Regions from separate parts of the Planococcus sp. APC 3900 genome, predicted to be linked through region 3. Evidence: riboswitches for the same ligand, from Rfam matches in the RefSeq annotation. Region 3 holds a riboswitch; each other region holds the start of a gene.
The links. Region 3 has a riboswitch for S-adenosylmethionine ahead of QMA04_RS02540 (methionine ABC transporter ATP-binding protein). Riboswitches for the same ligand answer to the same signal wherever they lie in the genome.
Positions count from the first base shown of each region.

Region 1: linked by a shared signal. The riboswitch ahead of QMA04_RS02025 (sulfite oxidase-like oxidoreductase) and the one ahead of QMA04_RS02540 (methionine ABC transporter ATP-binding protein) in region 3 are both predicted to bind S-adenosylmethionine.
Region 2: linked by a shared signal. The riboswitch ahead of QMA04_RS04985 (methionine biosynthesis PLP-dependent protein) and the one ahead of QMA04_RS02540 (methionine ABC transporter ATP-binding protein) in region 3 are both predicted to bind S-adenosylmethionine.
Region 4: linked by a shared signal. The riboswitch ahead of QMA04_RS09250 (phosphoadenylyl-sulfate reductase) and the one ahead of QMA04_RS02540 (methionine ABC transporter ATP-binding protein) in region 3 are both predicted to bind S-adenosylmethionine.

Region 1 is NZ_JASDCT010000001.1:404,077-409,827, reverse strand. It holds gene QMA04_RS02045 (ThiF family adenylyltransferase) at 1-11, opposite strand, end outside; gene QMA04_RS02040 (ATP-binding cassette domain-containing protein) at 103-741, opposite strand; gene modB (molybdate ABC transporter permease subunit) at 746-1,429, opposite strand; gene modA (molybdate ABC transporter substrate-binding protein) at 1,426-2,199, opposite strand; SAM riboswitch class I at 2,368-2,478, shown strand; gene QMA04_RS02025 (sulfite oxidase-like oxidoreductase) at 2,559-3,221, shown strand; gene QMA04_RS02020 (hypothetical protein) at 3,590-4,174, shown strand; gene QMA04_RS02015 (Fic family protein) at 4,318-5,061, shown strand; gene xerS (tyrosine recombinase XerS) at 5,145-5,751, shown strand, end outside.
Region 2 is NZ_JASDCT010000002.1:201,752-207,502, reverse strand. It holds gene QMA04_RS05010 (LLM class flavin-dependent oxidoreductase) at 1-814, opposite strand, end outside; gene QMA04_RS05005 (STAS domain-containing protein) at 1,138-1,905, opposite strand; gene QMA04_RS05000 (cobalamin B12-binding domain-containing protein) at 1,880-2,539, opposite strand; gene QMA04_RS04995 (hypothetical protein) at 2,556-2,909, opposite strand; gene QMA04_RS04990 (antibiotic biosynthesis monooxygenase family protein) at 2,906-3,211, opposite strand; SAM riboswitch class I at 3,506-3,609, shown strand; gene QMA04_RS04985 (methionine biosynthesis PLP-dependent protein) at 3,686-4,810, shown strand; gene metC (cystathionine beta-lyase) at 4,803-5,751, shown strand, end outside.
Region 3 is NZ_JASDCT010000001.1:513,221-518,971, forward strand. It holds gene QMA04_RS02530 (pyridoxal phosphate-dependent aminotransferase) at 1-99, opposite strand, end outside; gene QMA04_RS02535 (carbon-nitrogen family hydrolase) at 186-974, shown strand; SAM riboswitch class I at 1,026-1,127, shown strand; gene QMA04_RS02540 (methionine ABC transporter ATP-binding protein) at 1,196-2,209, shown strand; gene QMA04_RS02545 (methionine ABC transporter permease) at 2,199-2,870, shown strand; gene QMA04_RS02550 (MetQ/NlpA family ABC transporter substrate-binding protein) at 2,883-3,713, shown strand; gene QMA04_RS02555 (GNAT family N-acetyltransferase) at 3,779-4,342, opposite strand; gene QMA04_RS02560 (carbohydrate kinase family protein) at 4,420-5,379, shown strand; gene QMA04_RS02565 (OsmC family protein) at 5,376-5,751, shown strand, end outside.
Region 4 is NZ_JASDCT010000004.1:28,237-33,987, reverse strand. It holds gene QMA04_RS09270 (assimilatory sulfite reductase (NADPH) flavoprotein subunit) at 1-1,380, opposite strand, end outside; gene QMA04_RS09265 (uroporphyrinogen-III synthase) at 1,413-2,228, opposite strand; gene QMA04_RS09260 (sirohydrochlorin chelatase) at 2,251-3,003, opposite strand; gene cobA (uroporphyrinogen-III C-methyltransferase) at 3,016-3,792, opposite strand; gene QMA04_RS09250 (phosphoadenylyl-sulfate reductase) at 3,877-4,590, opposite strand; SAM riboswitch class I at 4,748-4,865, opposite strand; gene cysQ (3'(2'),5'-bisphosphate nucleotidase CysQ) at 5,012-5,751, opposite strand, start outside.

The DNA.
Region 1 (5,751 bases), 110 kb from region 3:
CGTTCATCCACATTGGTTCCCCCTTTTCCCTCCGCTTGGCGACCCAAACGGTTTACTCGTTACTATCACTGTACCACGGCTTTTCTCAAACTGCAGCAGACATCAAACCACAGCTTCTTCAGCCATTTGCCCTTTCTCGACCCGAATAATGCGGTCTGCCAATTTTTCAGCATCCGCAATCCGATGTGTCACAAAAATGATGGGGATTTGCCATTGTTCATGAATCCGCAGTAACTCCTCTTGGCAACGGTCTCGATTGGCATCATCCAAAGCCGAAAACGGCTCGTCCAGCAACAGGATATCCGGCTGTGCAGCCAATGCCCGCGTCAACGCAACACGCTGTTTTTCGCCTCCTGAAATCTGATGCGGATATTTTCCAAGAAGCCCAGTAATGCCAAGAATTTTGGTCAGTTCGGTGATATGCGATACACCCGTTCTTCCGGGCTGTGCATAGAGAATATTTTCTTCGGCAGTGAGATGCGGAAACAGTGCATAATCCTGAAATAAATAACCGACTTTCCTCTTTTGAATTTTCAGCGGCTTTTGTCCTTCCTTATAAAAATGTCGGCCGTTTAACAGAATCGTTCCTGCATCTGGATGGACAATGCCTGCTAGGCAGTTCAATAAAGTTGTTTTGCCCGAACCGGAAGAGCCGACCAATGCCAGAATTTCTTTATCCAATTCGAATTGCATCTCCAAATTGAAATGATCCAATTGTTTTTGAAAATCCACTTTCAGCATGGACTCACTCCCTTCCGATGCGTACAGCATTCTTTTTTCGCCAATAATTGACCCATGTGATGGCAGCTACTCCAAGCGACGAAATGATCAGCACCCAAAACAGGGCTTTTTCCATATCCCCTGCTTCATAAGCGAAGTAAATCGCTAGCGGCACGGTCTCTGTAACGCCTGGAATGTAACCTGCAATCATCAATGTGGCTCCGAATTCACCGATGCCACGGGCAAATGCCAAAATCAAACCTGCCAGAATACCTGACCAGGCAAGCGGGAAGGTGATGGTCCGGAAAATCCGCCATTCGGATACGCCCATCGTCCGCGCCACATTCTCCCAGCGCGGATCCACTTTATCAAAAGCGGCCATAACGCTTTGATACATCAGCGGCAGTGACACGACGAAGGAAGCGATCGCTGCCCCGATCCAGGTAAAGACCACGCGAAATTCAAACCATTGTTCAAGCAGAATCCCAAGCGGTCCATTGGCGCCAAACAAGACGATCAAGCCGAAGCCGATGACAGTCGGCGGCAAGACCAATGGCAGCAAAATCAACGCTTCCACCAGGCTTTTGCCGAAAAATTCACGTCTGCTCATCAACCGTGCAAGCGCTAAGCTAGCCAAAAACACAAATAGAGTGGAAATAACCGCAACTCTCAGCGATAACCAAAGCGGCGACAAATCATACGGCATCATGGCGTTGCCTCATTTGCCGGCAAGAATCCATATTGTTCGAAGATAGCCTGTCCTTTGGGACCCGTTATAAAATCCAGAAAAGCTACAGCCGCCTGCTGTTTTTCTGAATCCGCTACGACCGCTCCCGGATAGACGACAGGATTTTCTTGCCCCGGCACTTCGAGCGCCCCTTTTATTTCCTGGGAAATAACCGCATCCGAGGAATAGACGATGCCAAGTCCGGCATTTCCGCTTTCGATATACGTCACCACTTGCCGTGCATCTTTTGCGTAGATAAGGCGCCCTTCAAGCGGCTGCCATAACCCTTGGCTGTCCAGCGCCTGCTTTGTGAAATTTCCAACCGGTACGCTGTCCGGCTCTCCGACCGCAATGGTTTCTTCTGCATTCATCACTATTTCTGTAAAATCTGCAGTTTCCGGAAATTCCTCCAATGAAGCAAGCACAAGACGATTTTCAGCAAAAGGCACCACAGTTTCGGCTTTCACCAGTTGCTCGGATTCCAGCTGTTCCATATCCTTTTCACTGGCCGATAAAAATAAATCTGCCGGTGCGCCTTGTTCAATTTGGCTTCGCAGCTTGCTCGATGATCCATAATTGAATGACAGCTCGATATCCGGCTCCAATTGATGAAATTCCTCTTCCATTTTTTTCATCACTTCTGTCAGGCTTGAAGCTGTTGAAACAAGCAGCTCATCGCCGTTTTCTGCTGTTGTGTTGGTGCAGCCGCTCAACAGTACGGCCATTCCTATAATGCCGATCATTTTTTTCATTTTGCAGGACTCCTTATAAACAAAAAGTGACGCTTGCTATGCACGTGATTCTCCACGTACTATCAGTATAACGCCAGCCGGAGAGAAGCTGAATTATTTTCCGAATAATCTTGCAAGAAATAAGCGGTTTCGGTAAAATAAGTCATACCAAAAATTAAATACGCTTTATCCTTATCAAGAGAGGCAGAGGGAATGGCCCGATGACGCCCGGCAACCGCCAGTTCACAAACTGGAATGGTGCCAAATCCAACAGAACCACGATGTTCTGAAAGATGAGGAAGAGAATTTCACCAGCAGACCCAACTCTTCCCTTTTTCAGTGGAAGAGTTTTATTTATTTTAAGGAGTGATCACATGAAGCTGAGCAAAGCCGAACGAATCAAACGTACGCGGGTCCCTGTAGTGGATCCTTCTCTGGTTGAACGCCTCCCGCCTGGACAGGTGTTGACCGAGCGCTTTCCTGTCCTGCACGAAGGCGAGGTGCCGGTTTACGATATGGCCACTTGGACATTGAAAATCTTCGGCCAGGTTGATAAGGAAATCACGCTGCATTATGAAGATCTGCTGAAATTGCCGCAAACGACAATAACACGCGACATCCATTGTGTGACACGCTGGTCCCGCTTCGACAATACCTTTACCGGCGTCCGTTTTATTGACCTGATAAAAGAATTGGGCGTAACGCCGAAAAGCGGCTATGTGATGCTTCACGGTGACTACGATTACACCACCAATGTCGCATTATCCGATTTGGACCGGGAAGACGTGCTGCTTGCCCATTCACTTGACGGCGAACCGTTGACCGCCAAGCATGGTTACCCGCTGCGTTTTATCGTACCCCATCTGTATTTTTGGAAAAGTGTCAAATGGGTCCGAGGCATCGAATTCATCGATGAAAACCAGCCGGGCTTTTGGGAGCAGAACGGTTTCCACATGAACGGCGACCCGTTTCAGGAAGAGCGCTTTTCCGGCGAAGACTTGGAAATCCCTGAAGACGAATGGGAGAAAAAAGATTTTGACTGACTCTGGCCAGTCTTATGATTCCAGGATAATTGAACTGTCACTTTAAGAGATAACTTGCATCAATTTAGAACTTTATATTTCGTATTATTTCAAAGAACCCATCAATCTAATCCTTCATGTGAAGGTTGATGGGTTCTTTAAATCATATATAGAATGAATGGCAGCTTCCGATAAACCTCTCATGTGTAAACATAAATTTTTTAGCTGCTTTCTCCAAAAAAGTTAGCCCATCAGAACTGGCTTTTTTATATAGAATTTTAATTGTTCGCAAAATACCTATTTAACGAACAAATAGAGTAGGCTTATGGTAAAATGAGAATATTAGACTTACTTAAAGTTAAAATGGGTTGAAGCAAGGGTGTGATTGTATGTTTCAAAGTAGGTTTCCATACGCTTTAAAAGATGAAGTGACTAAAGTGGTTGGATTGATGGCTGATAAAACATACAATAATGTCACCATTGATGTCTCCGAGGACATTATTCAGTATCATCAAGACCATGAAGTCATCATGTTTCCGTACCGCATCTACTATATGGATAACTCAAATGATTTTACAAAAGGTTTAAGTGAACAACAAAAAATGATTTTACATTGTATCTATTCACGAAGTTGTGAAGGATTTGTTCGCCAAAAGCATATGCACTTGTTGCTTCAGATGGATTATGGAGATTGGACTATTCCTTATATCGTGAAAATTTGCGATGAATATGTCGTGGAAATCGTAGAAATGACTTATAACATTTTAAAAGACCAAGATACGGAGCGGATTAAGAACTTTTGTAGTGAAAATAGAGAGTCCTTTTGCAAAAGCTATAACCGAATGATTAGCTATTGGAACGAGTATTACAGACATGAATACACTAATTTTCACCACTATGTCGGCAGGAAGTTATTTAGAGAGTGTTTTGGTTATTCAAAATCAATGGCGCGCAAAAATAAATTCGGCTTGTGATCCATTACCTCTTCACTAACGGGACAATCATTAAAAATAAAACATTAAGAAAATCTCTTACACAGTTCTTTTTGTACTACTCAAAAATCAACCGGATCATATAACCGAACTAATTTTATCCTATGAGAAGCAGGTGCTAGTCAATGAGCTATTTTAATCGCGTGGATGTATTGAAAAATCAATTGGATCAACACCGCCCGCTTCCGCCTGCAGCGGTGAAAAACTTGCGCGACGTGTACCGGGTGGAATGGACGTACAATTCAAATGCTATCGAAGGAAACACCTTATCTTTGATTGAGACTAAGGTGGTCATGGAGGACGGCTTGACCATTGGCGGCAAGCGCCTGCAGGAGCATTTCGAAGTCATCAATCACTCAGAAGCGATCAGCTTCATTGAGGATCAAGTCAATCGGACAGAGCCGCTTGATGAACGGACGCTAAAGACAATTCATCACTTGATTCTAAAGAATATTGATGACGAAAATGCCGGTACCTACCGCTCAATCAACGTTAGGATTTCCGGTAGTCAGCATGAACCGCCACACTTTCTACAGGTGGATAATGAAATGAAAAACCTCTTCGCTTGGTATGAACAAGAGAAAGACCGTCTTCATCCCGTAGAGCTGGCCGCTTTATTTCATTTTAAATTCGTTTATATCCATCCGTTTGCTGATGGCAATGGCCGGACAGCCCGATTGTTGATGAATTTGATTCTTATGAGCCACGGATTCCCTCCTGCTATTGTAAAAGCGGAAGATGAACAGCGACTAAACTATTACGAAACACTGGAAATGGCTAGCATGAGAAACGAAGTCCAACCATTCATCCATTTAATTGCTGGTTGTGTAGAAGAAAGCTTAACCAATTACTTAAAAGCGATTTTGTAAATCGCTTTTCACATTCATTTGTTCGCTTAAATTACATTTTGCGAACATATAAAAATTAGTTACTACAAGGAGGCCCATAAAGTATGGCGTTAACACCTGAAGAACTGCAAGTCCTCCAGCGGATTGAAAACCAACTGAACGACATGCCCTTCTACGTTGTCGAGTATGTCCGTTCTAAAAAGCGGGCCGGGCTTTCGGCCGATACCTTATTGCAGTACCTTTACCGGTACCAGCATTTCTTCCAGTGGCTGCTCCGAGAAAACCTGACTGAGGCAACAGATGTGGCATCTATTCCCTTTTCCATACTGGCAGAACTGAAGAAACAGGATATTGAACTGTATATTGAATTTCTGAAGGAAGAATCCATCCCATATGAGAAGGAGTCGGTTAAGAAGCGTGGCCAGGCGGTCGTGGCCCTTTCCGTTAACGCGTTAAAGTCACTTTTTAACTACCTGACGAAAGAGACCGAGGATGAAGACGGGGAAGCGTACTTCTACCGAAATGTCATGAGCAAAATTATGTTGCACACGAAAAAAGAGACGGCCAGCCGTCGTGCCCAGAAAATCAGTTCCGTCATTTTGAATGAACATGAAATCCACGATTTTCTGCAGTTCGTCGAACATGCATACGAACCTACTTTGGAAAGTGGACTTGCACGACAACGGTTCAACCGAGACAAGGAACGGGATC
Region 2 (5,751 bases), on a different contig from region 3:
CTGTCCAAACTTCTTCCAAATCATCAATCGGTGCCTGGAACGTCGTCGGTTCCCCTCTCATCAGTGAGAACATTTGCTGCTGGGAAGAAGTTGCGAGCCATTCAGCGCGCTCCTGTGTCTCTGCAGCAATAACATTGACGCCCAGCATTGCATAAGGCGATGCCAAAGCAGGAGAAGGCTTGAAATTTTGATGATACAACTGCAAAGCCTGCATCATATAGTCCGGCGCAAAATGGCTGGCGAAAGAAAACGGCAAGCCTTTAAGTGCTGCAAGTTGTGCACTGAATCCGCTCGATCCCAATAGCCAAAGCGGTATTTTCAAATTGGTGCCCGGATAAGCCCGAACACGGCCAACCGGATTTTCCGAGAAGTAATTTTCCAACTCCGCAACCTGTTGAGGAAAATCATCCCCGCTGCTCTGCAAAGTACGTCGCAGCGCATAGGCAGTCGCCTGGTCACTCCCCGGTGCACGGCCCAGACCCAAGTCAATGCGCCCTGGATAAAGAGTTTCCAATGTACCAAACTGTTCTGCAATAACAAGTGGCGCATGGTTTGGCAGCATGATGCCGCCTGAGCCCACTCGAATGGATTCCGTTGCCCCAGCGATGTGGCCAATAAGAACCGACGTCGCAGAACTTCCGATGCCTGGCATATTATGGTGCTCCGCCAGCCAATAACGATTGAATCCCAACTTCTCCACATGCTGCGCCAATTCCACACTGTTCTTGAACGCTTGTGCAGTTTCAGCACCTTCGTTGATCGGTGCCAAATCAAGCACAGCCAACGGTATATTTTCGAATTTCTTAATTCCCATTCTATCTCCACTCCTATCCATTCTATTGTATCGATGTTTCACAAAAACTTCCTTTTTCCTGCTCAGGAGAGAAAAGCGCAAGCGATCAAAAGATGAAGCTAAGCTAAGTGCGCGACTTCCTGTCGCAACGGTTAGCTGACCCGCTTCCTGCGGGCCTCCGACGGGCATAAGACAAGCTGGCGAAGCGGCGTGTTTTTGCCGCATAGTCAGATGGGCTTATGACCCTAGGACCTGGGCGCTGAAGCTGGACACTAGAAAAGCGGAAGCGTTAATTTAAAAAAACAAAAAAGCGAAGCTATCCGCTTCGCTTTTCACAACATATTCTATATAAGTAAATTCCGTGAAGCCAAGACCATCTGCAAAGAAGAAACAAAATGCAGGTCCAGCCCCGTTTGGAGATGATGGAGCTGTTGGGCATGCTGTGGGTTGATTCCGGTGATGATGCCCTCAATGCCCATCACTTTAAAGGTCTGCATTAACGACTTCAAATAATCGGCGCCATCCTGTTCCAACTTCTCCATAGCAGTCAAATCCATGATGACGGTTTCGGCGCCATTTTCATAAACTTGATTCAGGATATGAAAACGGATCACTTCAATCTTGTGGGGGTCCAAATCGCCGAATAGCGGAATCAGCACGTGCTTTTTGCCGAGGTCGATACAAGGGGCAGACAACTCCCGAACCTGTTGAAGCAGCTCCTCCGTCCGTTCCTTTTCAAGAAGCAGGTCATAGTCGGTTTCCTGCAGGCGCCGGCGAAGGCTCAACAACTGGTTGGTGATCTCCATGAGCCGGTTATCTTTCGGCACAAGGACGATGTTCAAACTAAAATCACTGATCCATTTGCTGTAGACATCTCCAAGGAACAGTTCGCCGGTTTTTGAAATGAAATTCAACTCAAGTGGTCTCGCCGATTCACTACTCAGCAAAAAACTTAATGCTTTTTGCCGGCTTCCTTCATCGACAAAATCTAGAAAATCGGAACAGCTGCCGACTAATTTCTCTGCCTCTTCAGATGACTCCACGATTGCCAGTTTATTATTCAATTTAAAAGCAGGCAGCGGCCATTCATCCAAATGAGATATCGAATTCATTGTCAGGTTCCTTTCCGGTTTGGATCCAATTTTTCAGCTGATCCAACTCTTTTACAATCAAGACGCCTTCAGATTCTGAAGCTGGCCAATTCGCCATGGCCACCGCCCGTCCTCCAAGGATGACTGATGGTTTGAAATCAAGCGCTCTGAAAGCTTCTGTGTATTTCTTCAATACAGGCAGACGGTATACCAAAGCCGCTGACAATGCGATGGCATCCGGTTTCCAGCGGTTAGCTGTTTCAATGGCGGCACCGAGCGGCAAATTCGGTCCGAGGTATCGAACTTCCCAACCGTTTTCTTTGAATAACGAAGCCACCATTTTCAAGCCGATATAATGGTCTTCCCCTTCAGGTCCGAGGACCATCACTTTCTTTTGCTCAGGAGTTTGTTCCCCTTTACGCATTTCTGTCACTGACACCACATAATCGCAAATGGCCGTTGCTAAATGCTCATCAGCCACTGTAATGATATTCTTTTCCCATAATTCCCCTATCCAATACATGGCAGGCGTCAATATATGCTGGTAAAGCTCATTTTTTGTATGGTTTTGCAAATAGGCTTGAACTGTATGCAAAGCCTGCTTTTCATTGCCGGCCAAAAATAACTCGGCCAACTCTTTAGATTGATTATTCATGTCAGCCTCCTTTACTCTATGAAGGTTTCAACACCGCAATGGCACTTTGCAAACAACCTGACATAAAGACTTCTTCCTCTTGTTCTGTATTCCCCGGAAGGATCTGCAGTAAGCGGTCAAAATTATCGATGATCAAGGCTCTTTCAACATTCCGGCTTGTCAAAACAGTTTCCAGCCAAATGGCGTAATCAATAAATACCTGTTCATCCTTGAGGGAAAACGCAGTCTCCAAATGATCCAGGTGGTGATGGTTATCTTTTTCTGTATGCTCAAAACCGCGCTCTCCAAAACGCTCCCAAAGTGTCGGGTATGCAGCATATATGCTTTTTGCCGTTTCAGAAGCAATTTTATTTTTTACGTCGTTCTTCATTCTGCCACCACTTCGTACTGCCGAACAACGGGGATAATTCCCGCTAATTCCTGGTCCGGGTAATTTTTCTCAAGATCATGGATCTCCTTGAATTCCTGGCTTCTCACCCACGCCATATAAGATGCTTTCGTATGCCATTCCATATGGACCGTCAATTCATTTTTCTTTTTGGTGTTTTGGATCAATCTAAATAAATGAAAGCCTTCCGCCCGATCGACGCGGCGTGAACGCTTTTGGTAAATCCCGATAACTTCCTCGGTTTTTTCAGGCGGAACAACTACCGTCGAAGTGACAATATACATTTGCTTTCTCCTTTATACACATAATTTCCTCCATAAATTATAACACTTCGATATACGAATTAAAAGAATACCGCGGTTCTGTAGTGATGAGCCCTAATTCTTTAACTGATAGCAAATTATTCTACTTACTGATGCGACATCCGATCTGACATGGATGTACAAGGCTCTATCTACAATTTCCGCTTACTGTTTTCTTTCTATTTTAACTATTTAAAATTCATCCTTGCTTTCCATGGCTAAATGATTTAAGATTAGAAACATCGTAATAGATACACCATAAACTTAATAAGATATTTCTTATCTAGAGAGACGGAGGGATTTGGCCCTGTGAAGTCTCAGCAACCAGTCTGACGAAGACACGGTGCTAATTCCAATAGGCTGCGCCTAAAAGATGAGAAGAATGCGTTTCTAGACAGGGGCTTTCTTCTTTCATTGAAGAAAAGCCCCTGTTTTATTGTTGGGAGGATGAGTGGAATGACAAAAAACAGCTTGGAAACTTTATTGGTTCAATTAGGCAATCGCAGCGATTCAACTACAGGAGCTGTGAATCCGCCCATATATTTATCGACGGCTTATGAACATGAAGGACTTGGCAAATCGACGGGCTATGATTACACACGAACCAAAAACCCGACACGCGCTGTCCTTGAAGAAGGCTTTGCGGAACTCGAAGGCGCCGATGCCGGATTTGCCTGCAGCTCGGGAATGGCGGCTATCCAATTGGTCTTGTCCCTCTTCCGTCCTGGCGACGAATTGTTGGTTCCGGAAGATATATATGGTGGAACATACCGCCTGCTTGACCACTTTGCTTCCGCCTATAACATTCATCCCACCTATGCCGAATTTAAGAACGTTGAAGATACAGAAGAAAAAATAACATCGAATACACGGGCATTGTTCATTGAAACGCCGACCAATCCACTCATGCAGGAAATTGATCTTGTTGCCTATGCAGCTTTAGCGAAAAAGCATGACCTGCTGCTGATTGTCGACAACACGTTCTTGACCCCCTATCTCCAGCAGCCGATTGCACTCGGAGCGGATATAGTCATCCACAGCGCCACAAAGTACATCGGCGGCCACAACGATGTACTCGCTGGTTTGGTTGTCGCAAAAGGCGAAAGCATTTGTGAAAGGCTTTCAACATTCCATAACTCGGTCGGCGCCGTACTGTCGCCTTTCGATTCCTGGTTGTTGATACGCGGATTGAAGACTTTGCCATTACGCATGCGCCAACATGAAGCCAATGCCAAAACCATTGCGGAATTCCTGTTGCAGCAATCAGTTGTTTCTGATGTGCTCTACCCGGGAAAAGGCGGCATGTTATCCTTCCGCCTGCAGGACGAAGAATGGGTTGGCCCTTTTCTTGAAAACATTAAACTCATTACATTTGCCGAGAGTTTAGGCGGCGTCGAAAGCTTCATCACTTATCCGGCTACCCAAACCCATGCAGATATTCCATTTGAAGAACGTACCCGGCGCGGCGTTTGCAACCGGCTATTGCGCTTCTCAGTTGGCGTCGAACTCGCTGAAGATTTAATTGCCGATTTGACACAGGCATTTTCGAAATTGAAGAAGGAGGTTGTTGAATATGACTGATCGCATCGAAACCAAGTTTATTCATTCTACCGGAGTTGACCCATTAACCGGAGCTGTCAACGTACCGATTTATTTATCTTCCACATTCCATCAGAAAAGCCTGGATTCATTTGGCCCATTTGATTACAGCCGTTCCGGGAATCCGACACGTCTGGCATTAGAGGAAACCATCGCAAAATTGGAAGGCGGCAAGCGCGGCTTTGCCTTTTCTTCCGGGATGGCTGCTATCTCTTCCGCATTTATGCTGTTGTCTTCTGGCGACCATGTCCTGGTATCAGAAGATGTCTACGGCGGAACTTACCGCTTCATCACAGAAGTGCTGGATAAATTCAATATCGAATACACATTCGTCAACATGACCGATTTGAATGAAATGGCTAATGCCATTCAGCCGAATACAAAAGTCGTCTACTTGGAAACACCATCCAATCCGACTATGAATATTACGGATATCGAAATCGCAGCAAAACTGGCGAAAGCCAATGGCTGTCTGACATTCGTCGACAATACCTTCATGACGCCGCTCTATCAAAATCCGTTGGAACTTGGCGCAGACATCGTTCTTCACAGCGCAACAAAATTCCTTTCCGGGCACAGCGATGTGGTTGCAGGCCTTGCGGTTACAAAAGATGAAGAACTCGGCAATCGCCTAGGTTTTATTCAAAATACCTTCGGTTCGGTCTTGGGGGCACAGGATTCTTACCTGTTGATCCAAGGAATCAAAACTTTAGGAGCACGCCTTGGCCAGTCATCGGAATCAGCACGGACAATTGCCGAATACCTGCACAACCATCCATTGATCGAAGAAGTATACTACCCAGGGTTTTCATTCCATCCGGGCAATCCGATTCACGAACGCCAGGCAAAAAGCGCGGGAGCTGTGCTCTCTTTCCGCCTAGCTGATAAAAAGTCAGCACGCGTCTTTGTGGAGCATCTGCGTA
Region 3 (5,751 bases):
GATGACATCGCGTCCTTCAGCGATTGCTTTGCTTGTTTTGGCCACCAGTGAAGCGAAAAACTGCGTGGGCAAGTTTTGGAGCCGTTTTGAAAAGTCCATGTGATTCTCCTTATTTTCGAAATAATTGCACTTCTACTTCAAATCTTATAGAGTTGAAGGTAACTTGTCTAGTGGAGGAGAAACGAATGAAAATTGCATGCGTTCAAATGGATATCGCTTTTGGTCAGCCGGAATTGAATTATCGGAAGGTCCTGGATTATTTAACGGAAGCGGCAAGCAATGGAGCGGAGACGATCGTCTTGCCTGAAATGTGGAATACAGGATATGCATTGACCGAACTGGATACATTGGCAGACAGCACAAACCGGACAGTGGAATTGCTCAAAAGTTTTGCGAAAGAGCATAAAGTCAATATTGTGGGTGGCTCTGTTTCGACTGAAAAAAACGGAGGATTCTATAATACGATGTACGTTGTCGACAAAGACGGCGGGCTGGTTTCGGAATACGATAAAGCTCACCGTTTTTGTTTAATGGATGAACATATCCATCTTGAAGAAGGCGATACACTTGGCACATTCGAATTGGATAATCAGACATACGGAGGCGTCATTTGTTACGATATCCGTTTTCCTGAATGGATCCGTGCCCAGGCGCTGAACGGTGCAAAACTTGTATTTGTATCAGCGGAATGGCCCGAAGCGCGGATTGATCATTGGCGCATCTTGTTGCAGGCACGCGCCATCGAAAACCAAATTTTTATTGTCGCCTCGAACCGTATCGGCAGTGATCCAAACAATGAATTCGGCGGCAGCACGATGGTGATCGCTCCCTGGGGAGAAGTTCGTTTGGATATGAAGAAAGAGGAAGGCATTGGTTATGCAGAAATCGATTTGGATGAAGTAGAGGAAGTCCGGAAGCGCATTCCGGTATTCGCCGATCGCCGTGAGCAATTGTACGAAAAATTCAAAAAGTAGATTGACACTCGCTGGGGATGCCTGTAACATAAAATTCAATTAAATAACTTAAACTTATCAAGAGAGACTGAGGGACAGGCCCTGTGACGTCCGGCAACCCCCGATTGGGAAGGTGCCAAATCCAACGGAACCCAATGTTCCGAAAGATAAGTCGAGAAACTAAATTTTTCGATGCTTCTTTCTTGATGAAAGAGGCATCTTTTTATTGGCGGGAGGAAGCTATGATACAGATTGAGAAATTGACGAAAACTTACACAACTAAGCATGGCACCGTCACTGGAGTGGATAATGTTTCATTGGAAATCGGAAAAGGTGAAATTTTCGGCATCGTCGGCTATTCAGGTGCCGGCAAAAGTTCGCTGATCCGTTGCATCAACTTGCTTGAACGGCCGACTTCCGGCAGCGTCACAGTAGATGGCAATGATTTGACCAAACTACACAGTGAAAAATTGAGAAAAGCCCGTTTGAAAATCGGCATGATTTTTCAGCATTTCTACCTGATCAGCCAAAAGACGGTGTACGAAAATATCGCTTTTGCGCTTCGGGCTGCAGGCACTCCATCTAAAAATCTGAAAGGCCGCGTGGAGGAATTGTTGGAAATGGTCGGTTTATCAGATAAACGCGATGTTTATCCAGCTCAATTGAGCGGTGGACAGAAACAGCGTGTCGGCATCGCACGGGCATTAGCCAACAATCCGGCCGTTTTGTTATGTGATGAAGCAACATCGGCACTGGATCCGAATACCACATTGTCCATTTTGCGTTTATTGAAAGACATCAATCTTAAATTGAACATCACAATTGTACTGATTACGCATGAAATGAATGTCGTCAAGGAAATCTGTGACCGCATGGCCGTCATGCAAGGTGGCCGTGTCATTGAAGAAGGTCAGGTCTACGACATTTTTGCAGATCCTCAAAAGGAATTGACTAAGGAATTCATCTCCAGCGTCGTCTCTTTCAATGTTCCGGAACATCTGTTGAGCGAATTTACGGGTACAGTAGTGAAAGTGTTGTTCAAAGGGGGAGTGGCCGGAGAAGGCGTAATTTCCGATATGCTGCAGAATTATCCGGTCAAAGGAAACTTTTTGCATGGAGCAATTGAGTACATTCAGGAAAGGCCGCTTGGCGTTTTTATCATGGAGTTGAAAGGGACTTCTTCTGACGTCATGGATGCATTGAAGTATATGGAAAGCAGATCGGCAATTGTGGAGGTGATTCCGAATGGGCGTTGAATGGGGACGAATTATTGAATTATGGCCCGAAATACAGACTGCTTTTTTTCAGACACTGACAATGATCGGGATTTCCTTGGCAGTGGCTTTGATTGTCGGCCTGCCTTTGGGAATCTTGCTGTTCATTACAGACCGCGGCTTATTTCTTGAAAACCGGCCGGTCAATGCTGTGATTGGTTTTATCGTCAATATTGTACGCTCTATTCCGTTTATCATTTTGTTGGTGGCACTTATTCCACTGACGAAACTTATTACAGGAACAACCATTGGCCCGATTGCGGCGAGTGTGTCCCTATCGGTTGCGGCGATTCCGTTTTTCGCACGTATTGTGGAAAACTCACTGCGTGAAATCGATAAAGGCGTCATTGAGGCAGCGATTGCCGTGGGTGCGACACCATGGATGATCATCAAAGACGTTCTGCTGCCGGAAGCGAAAGCAAGCATTATCCAGGGGGTGACATTGACCATCATCAGCCTGGTCGCCTATTCTGCGATGGCAGGCGTAGTAGGCGGCGGAGGCATTGGAGATTTGGCCATCCGCTTCGGCTATTACCGCTACGATAATACGATCATGATTGTTACTGTTGTCATTTTGATTGTGTTGGTCCAATTGATTCAACAAGCTGGCGACTATACGGCGAAAGCCATCGATAAACGATAAGGGGAGAATGACATGAAAAAATTAGGATTTATTTTAGCAGCAAGCGCATTGGCTTTGGCAGCATGCGGCAGTGGAGAAGAAAGCGGCTCTGAAGGAACTGGAGGAGAAGCTTCGAAGGACATTAAACTAGGGGCTACTGCAGGTCCATACAGCGACATGCTGAGCAAGGCGATTGTGCCTGGACTTGAAGAAAAGGGTTACACAGTGGAATTGGTGGAGTTCAGCGATTACATTCAGCCGAACGTAGCACTCGATGGTGGCGATATTGATGCCAACCTGTTCCAGCACACGATTTACCTGGAAAACTTCGAAAAAGAGAATGGCATGGACCTATCCGCACTGATTACGGTGCCAACAGCGCCTATGGGCCTCTACTCGAACCAATACGATTCTTTGGAAGCAATTGAGGATGGAGCAACCATTGCGATTCCGAACGATCCGGTCAACGGTGCACGTGCTTTGCTGATGCTGCAGGATGAAGGCTTAGTCGAGTTGGATCCGGAAGCTGAAGTGCTGCAGGCGTCCGAAAGAGATGTTATTACAAATGAGAAAAACTTGGAATTTCAGCCGATCGAAGCAGGCCAATTGCCGCGGGCAGTTGATGGTTCTGACTTGGCGGCTGTACCCGGAAACTTTGCAATAGCTGCTGAAATGGATCTATTGGATGCATTGGCACTTGAAAACATGCCGGATCAATACCGCAATGTAGTGGCGGTCAATGCAGAAAATGAAGACAGCGAATTAGCAAAGGATTTAGTGGAAATTGTGGAATCGGCTGAATTTGAAGCAGTCATTGATGAAGAATTTGAAGGATTCGGCAAGCCGGAATGGATGGCTGAATAAAAATTTCGATACAGAAAGCCGCTCCAGCGAAAAAATCTGGAGCGGCTTTTTTATGTTGAACAATGTCAGGAAATGGTCTTGACCATATGATGGAAAGGCTCACCGATAATGGTCCAAGGCTCCGTTATGGAATAGCCCAGGCGTTTGTAGAGGCGGATCGCTCCTTCTTTACCAATATCCACATTCAACGAGAGTTTGCCGCCTCCTTCAGCCAACACGCGTTCTTCTGCGAATTCAAATAGCTTCGAGCCGATTCCTTGCCCCTGGTAGGCTGGATCGACTGAGACAGTATCGATATACCATTCGTCAAGATGGGCTTCCGGTTCAATGGAACGATCATGGCCTTGCTTTTTCAGTTGATCAATTAAATAGCGGTCCAGGGCTTCAGCTTGATTGCCGTGATAGAGCACCAAGGCGCCCGCAATAGTGCCATTGACTAAAGCGGTGTAGGTATAGTGATAGCTATGGCGTGTATGTTCCCCGCGTACCATCTCCGCAACTTTTTCCAATACGGCCCCTGGCTCTTTTTGTGCCGTCATATGATCGGCGATTTCACCGATGGCATTAATAATGAGCGGCGCTACGTTTTCTGCGTCTTCTGGCCGTGCTTGTCGTATAATGACATTCATACGGTATTCCTCCTTTTCTTACTCAACAATTAAATTATAGCAAGGAAGAAGCCATTTAACATGAAGGAGGTCAACAGATGGTAAAAACAAAGCACGTCCTGACATACGGAGATGCATTTGTGGATTATATCGCAGCGGATACTGATAATTCTTCGTTCAACCGCCATTTGGGTGGAGCGACAGTGAACGTGGCTGCAGGCATCAGCCGGTTAGGCCTGTCCTCGAGGTTTATCACCATAACAGGGGATGATGAGACATCGGCTTTTGTACGCAACGAACTATTGAAAGAAGGCGTGGATTTATCGCACGCTATTCAGGTGCCTGAAAAGCGGGTAAGCGGTGTTTATATCCACCTGACACCTGAATTTGACCGTGTGTTTGCAGATTATGTCAATGAAACGCCCGATCTTCAAGTTGGAGGACACGAACTGGAGAAAAAGGCTTTTGAAAAGGCCAGCATTTTTCATTTTTGTTCGGGAACCCTATTCCATCCCGAAGCGAGGGAGACGACCCGGAAAGCTCTGGAACTGTCAAAAGAACATGGTGTCCTATGTTCATATGATGTCAATATTCGTCCATTGCGCTGGGAAAGTGAAGAGCTTTGCCGTGAAACAGTTCTCGAATTTCTGCCATCAGCAGATATCGTCAAACTGACGACAGCAGAATTGGATTTCTTAATGGAAACTGAGTCTATGGAGGAAGGGCTTGAACGGTTGTCCGGTTTTGCTATTCCTTTGGTTTTTGTAACGGATGGTGAAAATGGGACGCATGCTGTTTTCCAGAATAAAGTTCATCATGTGCCGGTTGTTCCGGTACAGCCAGTGGACACTACGGGAGCAGGAGATGCTTTTATGGCAGGTGTCATCCGCCACGTCCATTTGCAAGGCTTGCCTGGTACGGAGCAGGAGGTCATTGCCTGTGCTGATTTCGGCAACAAATTGGGAGCGCTTTGTGCGACAAAGGCCGGTGCGTTGACGGCGATGCCGCGCATTGAAGAAATAGCAAAAATCACTAATCAAGGGAGTGGAGCGTTATGACATTGCATAGCTTTCATTTAAAAGCAGATTGGCCAGGTCTCCGCAATGATGTGGGAGACATTGAAGTCGGGGGGCTAAAAACCCAAATATCCATTCCGCCTGAAATGGATGGACCGGGAATTGGTACAAATCCAGATGAAATGCTGTTGGGCGCTGCCGCCACTTGTTACATTATTACACTTGCCGCAATGATGGAACGCAGCAAATTGGAAAAGCAGTCTCTGACGATGGAATCGGAAGGGATTGTTGAGGTGGAGAAAGGCGTCATCACGTACAAACGCATCATCCATAAACCACTTGTGGTCCTAAAAGCCGATGCTTCCGAAAAAGATTTGGCTTTGGCACAGAAACTGGCCGAAAAAGCTGAAAGCT
Region 4 (5,751 bases), on a different contig from region 3:
CAAACGGAAACTATTATTGCTTTGGATGAACACTGGGAGCGTTGCGCCGGCTTCTGAACGTTCTGCACATTGCGTCGAGCAGACGCCCGTCCGTTTCCGTCCGTTCGCTTCGTAGCGCAATGCGCCTACGGTCAAATGAACTTCATCCGGATTCGCTTTTGCACTGCTGGCAATCGAATACAGGCGAACCGGTATTTTGCGCAGGATTTTAATGAATTCAGCAGCAGGCGCTTGCCATGGGCCGAAATCTTCCGTTAAATCGATCAGGTCTCTTCCATAAATGTAGGCCTGGAGCTGTTCTTTGTTTTCAGGTTCCAATAAATTGTTCAGCGCATCCCCTTGGGCAAAAGCTGCCGCTTTTTCAAGCAACGGCTTCGACAAGCTGGTGATTTCAAAAATCGTGATCAATGCATCCCGCAAGGAACTCGTATCGCCTTGCTTGTTGATCGATACCGAATCATTTGGATTCCATCCTGCCGCTGCAATCAGTTGGTCAACCAATTTATCTTCGTTTTCAGGAACGATCCCTAAGCTGTCTCCCGGTTCGTATTGCAGGCCGGAGCCTTCCAAGTCGAGTTCCAGGTGGCGCGTTTCCTTATTTGACCCACGGCCATTCAAATTGATATTTTCCAGAACTTCCGCGTTGAATGGATTGCTGCGGGAATAGGCAGGCTTGCTGGCAGCTGGAATTTCTTGAGCAGCCGAAGCAGCTCCCGGACCAGGACGATCTGTTTCTTTGTCTTTGTTCAAGATGCTGAAGACGCCGTCGAACCATTCCTCTGCCGGTTCTTCAAAATCCAAATCGGCGTCTACACGCGGATGAATGCGTTTGGCGCCCAATTCCTCCAGACGCTTATCGAAATCCTTCCCGGTCTGGCAAAAGAATTCGTAGGAGCTGTCCCCCAATGACAACACCGAGAACCGGACATCATCAAGCTTCGGAGCACGTTTGCTGTGCAGGAAGTCATAAAGAGCAATGGCGTTATCCGGCGGATGGCCGTCTCCGTGCGTACTGGTGATGACCAATAAATCTTCGACTTTTTTCAAGTCTTTCGGTTTAAACTCATCCATTGGCGTAAGCTTCACTTGATAGTCTTTGTCCTGCAGTTTTTTCGAAACCTCTTTGGCAACCGATTGACAGTTGCCGGTATGGGAGCCGACCAGAATGGTGATTTCACGCGTGGCAACCGGTGCACCGCCTTGCTGTGCATACCATTCCAATCCGGGTTGTTCCTGCACCGCTACTGTGGCGGCTGATTGTGTGCCGGCCAAATAGCCGTTCAGCCAAATTTTCTGATTGTCGGTCAGCATCGGCAATAAGCGATTGATAAGCTCGACCTGTTCCTGATCGAATGGGCTGTTCATTGTCTGCAATTGCAAATTGTTTCACCTCGAAATTCGTTTATTTTTATTTATTGAAGAATTTGCTGCTGGCGGTAATGATGATCGATTGCTACGATCATCGCCCCCATCTTTTGGTGTTCGGGCTGCAGCACTTGATTGATGCCATTGCTTTCCAGCTCATTGGCGGTGACTTTTCCGACGGCAACTGCCAGCACCCGGTCATTGAAAGCGTTGGCCAGTTCTTGGCTTTGCTCAGCGTCGGCGAAGATATTCCTCACCTGCGTTTTACTGGTGAAAACGATGGCATCCAAGGACTGTGCGATGATGGATTGTTTTAATTGGTCCACTACGTAAAGATCTGGTTTTTCATAGGAGTAAGGCCGGGATAAGTAAACCGAGTGGCCCTTTTCCTCCAAGATGCTTTTCAGTTTATCGTCGTCCTGGTCGTAGGCTTGTAAAAAGATCCGCTGCGGGCTCTTGCCTTCATATTCTTCAGCCAAAGCCGCGAGCAGGTTATTCATGGTTCCGTCTTCTGAAACATGGACCGGTTCTAAGCCATGTTCTTTGATCCATTTCATTGTTTTGCTGCCTCGAACAGCCAATTTTGTTTCTTTCAGCTTGTCGATATAACGCGACTGAAGTCCGATGCTTTCTGCCGAATCGGTTAAAGTTCTTGCTCCGATCCCCGTCGTAAAGATGGCCCAGTCAAAAGATTCGGCTAAAAAATCTGTGATGTTCTGCGCGCTGATGTCTTCGTTCAGCCGCTGTCTTCCCTGAATCGGGAGAATGACAGGTGTACCGGACTGCTTTTCGATCAGCAAGCTGATTTCTTTTGCAGCGCGGACTGCGGCGACGCCGATTTTCTTGCCGGCCAATCCATTCATGTTCAATCTCTCCTTCTGTCATTCACCATGCTAATTGCTGTTCACTTTGCAGCGCTTCCTGTGTGCGTTCGGCAAGGGCATCCACCATGGATGGATGGTCGCCTAAATATCCGCATAAGATGATTTGCTGGTCGTCTGAAGACAAAGCGTTGATTTTCTTCTGCATTGATTTCACCAAAAGGCCCGTGAACCATAAATAAGGAACCACGAAAATCTGGTTGCTGCCGGAATTGATGGAAGCTTGCAATCCTTCATCAAATGACGGGGCAGCTGCAGCCAAATAACAGACTTCCACGTTCGGTACATTTGCTTTCACTGCCAGTTTCGCAGCAATTTCTTCAACCGAACGGGTGATTTCCGAGCTCTTCCCGCCTCTTCCGACCAGCAGAATCTTCGCTTCAGGCAATCGCTCCACTGTCGTCTCCTGCAGACGCTCAGCTAAAATCTCAACGAGCCGATCTTGGACGCCAAGCGGTTTTCCGTAAGTAAAGCGGATATCCGGATAACGCAAGACCGATTTTTTGATTTCATCTGGAATGTCTTCGTAATAATGTCCGGCGCTCAGCAACAGAACTGGAACGACTGCAATTGCTGTCGCGCCTTGTTTGACAAGGCTGTCAATTCCTTCCCCAATATCCGGACTGGCCAGCTCCAAAAAGCAGGTTTCGTGAAGAGTTACATCTACCTTTTGATGAACCTGCTCCATAAACGCCATCGCTTCATCGCGTGTTTCTTTTACACGGCTTCCATGGCTTACGTAAAGTACAGCCTGCATGTCACCATCTCCTTATCCAACATGGGCGGCAAGCTGGAATTGCTGTTCGTCCTGCAGCTGCTCATACCATTGCAATTTGTCTCTCAATCGAACCACTTCTCCCACCACAATCATCGATGGATTCTCGAAATCCTTGGCGTTTCGGATAATGTCTTCGAGTGTTCCCGTAACCGTCCGTTGGCGTTCTGTCGTCCCCCATTCAATCAAGGCGATCGGTGTCGTCGGTTTTAATCCGTGGCGCATTAAGCGGCCACAGATTTCAGGAAGCTTGCTGACACCCATGTAGATGCACAACGTATCCATGCTTTTGACGACATGTTCCCAGTATTCATCCTGGTCGACGCCCACTTTGCTGACTCCTGAAATAAAGGCTACGGAAGAACTGTAATCACGGTGAGTGACCGGAATTCCGGCGTAAGCCGGCGCTGCAATGCCCGCTGTGATACCTGGAACAATTTCAAACGGGATATTGTGGTCCACCAATGCCTCTGCTTCTTCTCCGCCTCTGCCGAAGACGAAAGGATCGCCTCCTTTTAAACGTGTCACGATTTTCCCCTGCAATGCGAACCGGCAAAGCAGCTCGTTGATTTCTTCTTGCTTCAAGGAATGGTTATCGGGTTTTTTGCCGCAATAAATCAATTGGGCATGTTCTTTCGCTTCGTCCAGCAATTCCTGGTTTATTAAGCGATCATAAAGGATGACATCAGCCTTCTGAATGGCTTTCAACCCTTTCACTGTAATCAAATCAAGGTCGCCTGGACCTGCACCCACTAAATAGACTTTTTTCATAAGCTTCCTAGACTCCTTTTTTCAACCAGAGAAACGATGATTATGCCATTTTCTGATCGGTAATTTACTCTATTGCCGGCCTAATTATGTATGCAGGCCACATTCAGTTTTCGCAAAGCCTTTCCATCTGCCGTCGCGGCTGTCTCCATCAGTCGTCACTGCAAAAGAGCAATGCTTGCAGCCGATGCTCGGATAACCTTCGTCATGCAGAATGTTGTATTCCAGGCCATTCAATTGGATATACTGCCAAACATCGTCCCATGTCCAATGAATCAGCGGACAAACTTTAACCGACTTGAACCGGTTGTCCTTGTTGATGAAATCCGTCTTGCTGCGGCTGGCTGACTGCTCTCTTCTAAGGCCTGAAATCCAAGCCTGTGCACCCGAAAGTGTTTGTTCCAACGGCTTGACCTTGCGGATATCACAGCATTTATCCGGCTGGCTGTTCCATAGTTCATCACCGAACTGGCTGGCTTGCTCTTCTAACGTCAATTCCGGCTTTTTCATCCGGATATTCAATTTCGGGTAGCGCTTCTTAACGCGTTCAATCAGTTCATAAGTTTGGTTGAAGTGGACGTCGGTATCGAGAAACACCACTTCGGCATCGCTTTTCACCTTGGAGATCAAATCAATCAGCACCATGCCTTCTGCCCCAAAGCTGCAAGCATAGACAATATTCTCTCCATAGGATTCATAGGCCCATTGCAGAATATCAGCAGCCCCTTTCAAGAGATCGGTCGGTGCCAAATCTTTAAATGGATCTCCAGTAAATTGCTCGTACGAAACAGCGTGGCTCATCCTAACTTCCTCCTTTAAACTTCTATATATTGAATTAAAGATTTTCAGTAAGCAGTCCCGTTGGTTGGATATTCCTCCGTACCACTAAAATAAAAAACCCCCCTCTTCCAATGGAACAAGAAGAGAGGGTACCAATTCGCAGTTTGCGGGGCCTGTCTTCTTATCTTCCAGATCCCAATGGAACCTGCTGGAATTGGCACAGTGTATCCGGTCAAAAACCAGAACTTGTTGCCGAGGCTTCAAAGGGCCAGTCCCTCCACCTCTCACGATAAGAAATACCTTATAAGATTACTTGGTTTTAATAATTTCTCTAAATACTATAGCAATAAAAGATAACTGTCAATAAAACTCTGAAAATATCATTTATTTACTTTCTGCAATAAAGAGTTTCCATTTTCTTCATTCACTAGCCTTAAGCTTTTTAGATTCTTGCCAAAAACCAGCCATTCTTCAGGCTTTCTTTGTTGTAGGAAAAGCGGGTTTGGTCTTTAACGCTCTGCACAACTCCGCCAGCTGCTTCGACAATCGCCTGGCCGGCTGCCGTATCCCATTCCATAGTCGGCGCAAAGCGGGGGTAATAATCCGCTCCCCCTTCTGCTACCAGACAAAACTTCAGTGAACTGCCTGCCGATATCTGTTCGATTGGTTGGCTATCGTCGTTTATCCGATCGATGAATTCCTGTGTTTCAGCGGACATATGCGAACGGCTTGTTACGATTCGAGTCCGGTCTAAAGCTTTTTTTGCAGTCAACAGAATGCTTCCCTCGAATAATTCATCGGCTTTTTCAAACTTTCCAGCTGAAGCAGCTTCCAATTTAAATGCGCCGCTGTTTTCTTCACCGTAGTAGAAAACATCCATGGCCGGCACGTAAATCACACCCAAAACCGGATAGTTCTCTTCTATTAAAGCGATGTTGACGGTGAACTCACCATTGCGTTTGATGAATTCCTTCGTGCCGTCGAGTGGATCCACCAGCCAAAAACGCTGCCAGTTTTTCCGCTCTTCATAAGGGATTTTACTGCCCTCTTCGCTGAGAACCGGTATGTCTGGGTAGGCAATCTGCAGTCCTCTTTCAATGGTCTGATGTGACCGCTGATCGGCAATGGTCAGTGGTGAATCGTCCGCTTTCGCTTCAACGATCAGTTCCTGTCCGTAAACCG